DNA from 2 places in the Blautia acetigignens genome. Region 2 is predicted to be linked to the other one. Evidence: riboswitches for the same ligand, from Rfam matches in the RefSeq annotation. Region 2 holds a riboswitch; the other holds the start of a gene.
What was found. Region 2 has a riboswitch for cobalamin ahead of OCV70_RS15185 (sirohydrochlorin cobaltochelatase). Riboswitches for the same ligand answer to the same signal wherever they lie in the genome.
Positions count from the first base shown of each region.

Region 1: it holds a riboswitch for cobalamin, as region 2 does, so the genes downstream of both, OCV70_RS06795 (MSCRAMM family adhesin) here and OCV70_RS15185 (sirohydrochlorin cobaltochelatase) in region 2, are expected to answer to the same signal.

Region 1 covers NZ_JAOQJM010000004.1:55,110-59,324, forward strand. The annotation lists gene OCV70_RS06795 (MSCRAMM family adhesin) at 1-2,555, opposite strand, end outside; cobalamin riboswitch at 2,759-2,955, opposite strand; gene OCV70_RS06800 (VanW family protein) at 3,112-4,215, opposite strand, start outside.
Region 2 covers NZ_JAOQJM010000015.1:37,424-41,638, reverse strand. The annotation lists gene OCV70_RS15195 (alanine/glycine:cation symporter family protein) at 1-545, shown strand, start outside; gene OCV70_RS15190 (hypothetical protein) at 664-1,251, opposite strand; gene OCV70_RS15185 (sirohydrochlorin cobaltochelatase) at 1,303-2,592, opposite strand; cobalamin riboswitch at 2,849-3,024, opposite strand; gene OCV70_RS15180 (metal-sensing transcriptional repressor) at 3,307-3,687, shown strand; gene OCV70_RS15175 (heavy metal translocating P-type ATPase) at 3,936-4,215, shown strand, end outside.

The sequences.
Region 1 (4,215 bases), on a different contig from region 2:
GCCTGAGACATTCTGGTGGTCATACCGATGATGGTATTGTTCTGGTTTAATGCAATCGGGATGGTGAAGGTGGAGGTACCGCCTCCGCAGGATCCGTAATAGGTGTTGCCGTTTGCCTTTACATATCCGTAATATTCACTGCTGAATACAATTGTTGCATAGGCTTTTCCGCCGGTTACAGTAATCTTATTACAGGAAATACTTACCTTACCGGTACCGCCGGACCAGGAGAAGCTGTCTGGTGTGTAGGTTCCGTCTGCCAGTGTGGTGGAGCTGTTTACAGAGGAAGTTCCGCCGCTAAGGTCAGAGTCGTACTTGGACTCCTTGTCAGGATTTGCATCCGGTGTAGGAGTTGGAGTCGGTGTTTCGGTTGGGGTTGGAGTGCCTGTTGGAGCAACACTTGGTGTTGGTGTGGCATCCGGTTTCTGGGTGTCGTCTTTGATCTCACCAATCTTATTTAAGGTAGCAGACTCAAAGGTCAGGGTTCTGTCATACCAGCTCTGGGTTCTGTGGGAAAATGCAGCAACTGCAAGTCCTTTGTCCAGGGATGTTACCGGAATCTCATAGGTATATTTGCCGTTTGCATTTACGGTATATGGAACCCATTTGGAGGAATCTGCTTTTGCAGCCTGCTCGCTGGTTCCCACATAGAGATAATCGTATCCGGTACCGCTTAAGGTAAGGACTGCGGTCATTTTTCCGTTTTTGGAAGTGAGGGTGCAGTCTACTACGCGGAACATGGTGGAACTGGAAGTTACATTTACATTGTAGATTCCGTTGTCACATGTGCCGGATGGAATCTTGGTTGGCTCTGGTGTGGAAGTTGGCTCTGGAGTCGCGGTCGGAGCCGGAGTCTCACTTGGAGCCGGGGTAGCGGTTGGTTCCGGTGTTACCTCTGGCTCTTCGCCATATCCTGGAACTGCCGGAACACTGATGGTAAGAATGCCTTTTTCATACCAGTGCTGGCTCTTTTTGGAGTGCGGAACGACTGCAAGAGTGGTCACATCCTTGCTTGCCGGGATTTCGAAAGTGTATGTATAACCTCCTGCAGCATTTTCTTCGCCGCGAACGGCTTTGGTCTCTTTATCTGCATCGCTGGAACTTCCGAAGTAGATCATGTCATAATTCTGCTTCTCTGTGGAAAGAGTTACGATATATTTGTCACCCTCTAATTTTACAGTGGAACCAGTGATCACGAACATGGCAAATTCGTTGCCGTCTTCTTTTACCAGCTTAATACCTGCGTCCTTAATCTCGTTGTCTGGGGAATCCGGTGTAGCGGTTGGCTCCGGGGTCTCGCCTGGAGTAGGAGTTACGGTTGGTTCTGGTGTTACCTCTGGCTCCTGGCCGTATCCTGGAACTGCCGGAACACTGATGGTAAGAATGCCTTTTTCATACCAGTGCTGGCTCTTCTTGGAATGAGGTACTACAGAAACAGTCTGTGTCTCCTTGCTTGCAGGAACTTCGAAAGTGTATGTATAGCCGCCTGCTGCATTCTCTACGCCGTGGACAGCTTTTGTCTCTTTATCTGCATCGCTGGAACTTCCGAAGTAAATCATGTCATAGTTCTGCTTCTCTGTGGAAAGGGTTACGATGTATTTGTCGCCCTCTAATTTTACAGTAGAACCAGTGATCACGAACATGGCAAATTCGTTGCCGTCTTCTTTTACCAGCTTGATGCCAGCGTCCTTGATCTCGTTGTCAGAGGCTGCCGGAGTCTCGGTTGGAATTGGTGTGGCGGTAGGCTCTGGAGTTGCGGTTGGCTCCGGAGTTGCGGTTGGTTCTGGTGTGGCAGTTGGTTCCGGGGCTTTCATTCCTGGAACGTTCAGCTTCAGATCCTGGGTCGTATACCATGCATTATTTTTTACAGAATGGGGAACCAGATAAATGGTCTGAGCTTCTGCCTTTGCATCAATTTCGAAAACGAAGGTATATCCGGTTTCTGTCTCTGTTCCTGCGATTGCATTGGCATCCATCACAGATGCAGCATCTTCTTTATGTCCAAGGTAAATCTTATTGTAGTTCTTTCCGTTAGAAGTCAGGGTTATTTTAATTTTATCACCCTTTAATTCTGCAGAGGAGCTTGCAATTTTGAACATTTTGTAAGCAGTATCATCTGCTTTATCAATGGTCATGTTTGAGCCGTCTTCTTTTAAATCCTCTGGCATGGTATAAGTGGCAATCCCATTGCCGGAAGCTTCTTCTGCAGCCGGAGCTTCTGTTACAGCTGCGTCTTCTGCTGGCTGAGCAGCAGTCTCTTCTTTGGCATCCTCTGTCTGTGCTGGCGCTTCTGTAACAGAAACCTCAGCAGTTTCTGTCTGCTCCGGAGTCTCTGTAGGTGCCGTGGTCTCTTCCGGAGCAGTTGTTTCTGCCTTCTCTTCCTGTGCAGGAGCAGTCTCCTCTTTCGGAGCTTCTGTCACAACAGCTTCTTCCGCCGGAGTTACCGTAACCTGTACGCCTGTACTCTCACTTTCTGCCTGTGTAAGGGCAGCCGGAGTGACGGTCATTGCCACAGAAAGAAACAGTGCCAGAAAGCGTTTTGAATTTCTTTTCATTTTTCTCCCTCGATTCTTTTATGGTTATCTTCTGGTATTGTTGCCTGAATAAATCAAAGACTGCCTCAGAGTATTCGGAAAATTCCAGAAAACTCTTCTAATGCAAAAAAATGCCCGCTCCCATAAGGGAACAGGCACCAGAAATCAATATATCCCATAGTCGAAATATATGCTACATGAGAATGAAGTGCTTTCCTCGGAAGCTTTCATTAACGAATTCAGCAGGTTTCCTGACTTACAGATCAATACGAAATCCAGCCTTCTCAGCAACGCATTGCCAATGGCATCTTCGGATTTCATTCCCTGTTTACAGTGACCGGATCGCTCAGGATTTGCACCTGATTCCCTCTTAACCAGCAGCTTTTTTTTCTGCAAAGGCACTGAAAACGGATTTATTCAATTCATTTCATTATAGCAGACTATTATACTGAAATCAATAGGCTGCCAAGGCACTTTCTACCTGACAGCCTACAATTTGTTACTGTTCACTCCGTGCCCAGTAACTACAATTTAACATATATTTTAAATTATTGTGCGGGAAATACGCAACATCGCTTTACTGTTTATACTGACTATACCCAACCTCTTCTGTGCGGAGCAGGTTTCCCGCCTCATCATACACGCTGCGGTAGGTTTTGCAGGTGTTGGGATCGGAGTGTTCGGTGGTGATCTCTACAGTATTGTTGTTCTCCTTTGTACCGTAAATGGATACGGTCACAGACTCTTCTGCTTCGTCATAGACTGCGAAAATCTTAATGGGATAAGAGGTATTGTTCTGGAAGCGGAAATCCTGGCTTCCGTAAACAACTGCTGCATCCAGTCCGTCATCCACATAGTCAATACGCGCTGCATGGTTATGGCGTTCTACGATGGAAAGATCCGCCTGCAGGCACGCCATAAACAGGGTGGTGGACACCTGGCAGATTCCGCCGCCGATATCCTGGGCGTGCTCGCCGCCTACGATTACCGTCGCTTCCTTATAGCCCCGCTCTTCTGTTCTGGGACCTAAGGTATCATTGTAGGAAAAAGTCTGTCCCGGCTGCAGTTCCACCCCATCGCATGCTTCTACTGCAAGCTTCAGATTGGTGATCCGGTTCTTGGTACCGCCGCCGTAAGTGGTATAGGTTCCAAGGAGGTTCAGATAAGGCAGAGCCTCAATTTCCTCCGTGGAAACCTCCGGCAAAGTAATCTCAAGAGGAATGGTGATCACAAGCCCCTCTCTTGCCCGGTCAAGCCGGTTCTGCGCAGCTTCCACATCAAAGGAAATGCCCGTCACAGCAGGAATGATCTCATTATTCTCTCCCAGGGAAGCATCGGTTGCTTCTGTATGTACCTGCTCATAATAAGCTTCCATGTCAAATTCTTCCGGCGCAGTCTCCACGGTAGGGCATTCAATCACCGCTTCGTAATCTTCCCGGGAAATGGCACTTAAGATTTCTTTTTTCAGAGCATTCAGATCCGGCCCCATTCCGGTGATTCCTTTGGTGATCACAAGACTGGTATCTGTGAGCTCACAGGAGGTCTGGATGGTAGTAGAACCATTCTGGATCCCGGCTGCATCCAGCACCGCATCTAAATCATCCTGGTTGCGCACAGTAGGCAGAAGGGTCAGTTCTTCCTTCGTCTTGCTGTTCATAAGCTGGATGCGGTCTGTCCCGTG
Region 2 (4,215 bases):
CCCGTGGTATCTTTTCCAATGAAGCCGGTCTTGGTACCGGATCCATTGCACATGCATGTGCAGATACCAAGAAGCCGGTAAAGCAAGGTATGTTCGGAATTTTTGAAGTATTTACAGATACCATCGTCATCTGTACTCTGACTGCACTTGTTATTCTGTGCAGCGGCGTTCCCATCACTTACGGAGAAGCCGCAGGTGCTGAGCTGACCATCCTTGGATTTACTTCTACATATGGAAACTGGGTATCCATTTTCACTGCAGTTGCAATGTGCTGCTTCGCTTTTTCCACAGCACTTGGATGGGGCCTTTACGGTGCACGCTGTATCGAATTCCTGTTTTCCGAAAAAGTAATCAAACCATTTATGGTTGTCTATGCTCTGGTTGCTATCCTTGGTGCCACTGCAAATCTTGGATTGATGTGGAATATTGCCGAAACCTTTAACGGTCTTATGGCAATCCCCAACCTGATTGCATTATTCCTGCTCTCCGGAACAGTTGTAAGACTGACAAAGGAATACTTTGCAGGAGAGGGAAAAGAAAATTAAAACAGATATATAAAAAGACAGGCTTCCCGGAATCAATATCATTTAACAGAAATGATATTGCCCGGGGCCTGTCTTTTTATAAGAAATATTGTAAGGGTTTACTTGTTAGCTGTGAAAATCAGTTTTTGGAATCCTCTGCTTCTTTTGCTTCAGCATCTGCTGTCTCGCTGTCATCCTCACCGATCACTACTGCGTTTTTCTCTTCCTCAGTCTGCTCTTTTGCATCTTTTACGCTGACCTTATGATCATACCATTTACCCTTTTTGCCAAGGATGGCAAGGTCAAACTCTTCGTCCAGCTTCTCAACCGGAACATTGAAGCCGTAAACCTCCTCTGACATTCCGTCACTGTAGGTAACAGTATCTGTAGTAGGCTGGATCAGTTCAGCTCCATCCTTCTGTGCGTCCTCAGCTGTTCCAAGGAAAAGATTTACGATATTCTTGGAGACAAGTGTAATATGAACGGTCATTTTGCCATCCTTCACTGTAAGAACTGCTCTTCCATTGCATGCCTCATTTACATGGAACATGCCGCTGTCTGTGTCAAATTCCACACCGTATACGCCGTCTTCAAGCTCAGCTTCTGCGGTGTCCTCTGCTTTGGCAGCTTCTGTCTGTGCCGCTTCAGCCCATACAGGTGCAACACTTCCTGCTGTCATAGTGGAAATACTTACTGCTGATAATAAAATGACTAATGAACGTTTCATAATAACTTTTCTCCTTACTTTTTGATGAATTGAAAATAAAACATCAACAGATTATTTTGCAATAGAATCAATTGCTTCCTGAGTATGCTCTACATAAAGCTGCTCAACTGCATCAATTCTTCCAAGTCCTTCGATCTGGCAATCGATCTCATCGAACTCTCCGGAAGCCTCGAACATGCTCTTCCAGGAATCCTCATCGTCACCGGCCATATCGTTGTTTGCATGGTCACCTGCAACAACCATAAGCGGACGAAGAACAACCTTCTTGAAGCCTGCATCTTTTACTTTGTCGATTACAACATCGCAAGCGGTATCTTCCGGCTCACCCTCTACAGTACCGATGAATGCGTTTGTAAATCCAAGCTTCTCCATCTGTGTCTGCATCTGGTTGTATGTAACATTTGCTGTGTGAGAGGTTCCGTGTCCCATGAATACGAATGCGGTTCCATCCTCAGCAGCAGCTTCCATGCTGTCATATCCTGCGCTCTTTACAGCTGCATCTGTAACTGCCTGTGCAACAGCAGCCTTGTCTTCGTTGATAGCAGTAGCGTCTGATCCAACCTCACCAAGCATTGGCTCAGCGATTGCTACAGACTCAAATTTATCTTTGTACTCATCGATAGCTTCTACCATCTCATCGTACTCTGCACCGTGCATAAGGTGTGTAGGCTGAACAACCAGATTCTTAACACCGTTTGCTACTGCACGGTCAAGTGCCTGCTGCATGTTGTCGATGTGCTCATCATCTCTTGCCTGTACATGGTTGATGATGATCTGAGCGGTAAATGCTCTTCTTACAGACCAGTCCGGGAAAGCTTCTGCAAGAGCATCCTCGATTCCTTTGATATCCTCAACACGGCTGTCGTTGAAGGAAGTACCAAAGCTTACTACAAGAAGCTCGTTCTCACCGATCTCATCCTGGTTACGAGGATCATCCTTGGAAGCATCTCCTGTATCGCGTCCGAAATATTCCGGGCTTGCTTCTTCTCCCTCTACCAGCTCTTTCTGAGCGTCTGTCAGAGCATCCCATGCTTCCTTAGCTTCCTTGCACTGTGCATCTGTGTCGTCTGTTCTCTCCTGAACATAGATTGCATCGATAAGTGCTGCAACTTTATCAGCTGCCTCCTGATCTGCGTCAGATGCCTCTGCATCATCTGCTGTCTCAGTGTCATCTGCTGCCTCAGCGTCATCTGCTGCTTCTGCATCGTCTGCGTCATCTGCTGCTTCGTCAGTTGTCTCCTCTGTTGCTTCCTCTGCAAATGCAACAGTTCCTGTTGCTGCAGTCATGCTTGCTGCCATGGATGCTGCAAGAAGCAGTGCTAATAAAGATTTTCTTTTCATTTCTTTTTCCTCTTTTTTCCTGTATTTCCGGATTGAATTATGTATAAGGACACGGCCCGGCAGGGCTTTTTCTACGGCAGGAAGCTTCTGTGATTCCTGCTTTGTAAAAAAGCAGCTGCAAACTCTGCAGCTGCACTTTCCTCATAAACACATTTCCTCCAAACAGGATTACAATGATATGAACGTCAAAAGCTCTTTTGACACTGGTATCATTCCTATATATTGCTATGAGAATAAGGTTCTGTGTACCGCAGACCCACAATTCCACGCCAAGGCAGTTCTCCTGACTTCGTTCAACACCGCTTCCCCTTCCCGGTTACCCAGTGGGCTCTGAAGCAGCTCCCTTACACAGTGACGGCATCGTTCCGGATTCTCACCGGATTCTCTCTTATGCATCATGTTCATAATGCGACCTTTGCGTTATATCATTATACATATTCGACTCGGATATCTAATAGATACCATAATTTTATGTATTTTTTATGAATGTATTATGGATATTTTATGAATATACAATCTATATCAATGGACTTTCAGACAGATATATTTTAACCTGCTGTAACTCCACAATGAAACAAAAAAGCCCTTGACAAATACCCTCAGGGGGTATATATTAAGTGCATAGGCAAGATACCCCCAATGGGTATTTGAAAGTTAAAACGCCGGTTCGCAGTTTCCGGCCAATCATTTGTTTAATAAGAAAGGAGCCTGCCTATGACAGCTGATCATAAATCCGAAGCCTGCTGCAGCCACACTGCAGCCGATACTGAACCCCTTTCCAGCCAGGAACCTGCACAGAAGGTCTGTTCCTGCTGCACCAAGCACACCTTGCGTTCCGAAGCGGAGCGAAGAAAGCTGGTCAACCGTCTGAAGCGTATTGAAGGCCAGATCCGGGGCATTATAGGAATGCTGGAGAACGATGCCTACTGCAATGACATCCTGATCCAGTCCGCCGCTGTAAATGCCGCAGTGAACGCCTTTAATAAAGAGCTTCTTGCCAACCATATCCGAACCTGCGTGGCAAGAGATATTCGGGAGGGTAAGGACGAGACCATTGATGAGCTTGTTGCAACACTGCAGAAGCTTATGAAATAAATGAGAGTATCAGGGTCAAAAGGTCAAAAAGCCGTTCGTGCTTGCACGATAAGGCGTTTGAACTTGGGACCCGCCGAACATGAGGAAGTAGCGATTTACGCAGTAAATCAGCGGATTCCGAATGTTCGAGAATTGCGGGAGCAGCTTTGCTGCGGAGCAATTCGCAGATATCAAGTTAGGGGCAAAAGTTCAAAAACCTTATCCAGCTTATATAATAAGGCGTGTCCCGTATAAGGAGGAATTTTATTATGGAACAATACAATGTCACCGGCATGAGCTGCGCAGCCTGCAGCGCCCGTGTAGAAAAAGCAGTCAGCAAGGTTCCGGGGGTTACCGCCTGCTCAGTGAGCCTGCTTACCAATTCCATGGGCGTTGAAGGTACCGCCACAGCCTCAGCCATTATTTCAGCTGTTGAACAAGCCGGGTACGGCTGCTCTTCTAAGAGCCAATCTGGTCAGAAGGAGTCTGTCTCCGATGCGGAGAAGGCCCTGGAGGATCACGAAACCCCGATTCTGAAGAAGCGCCTTA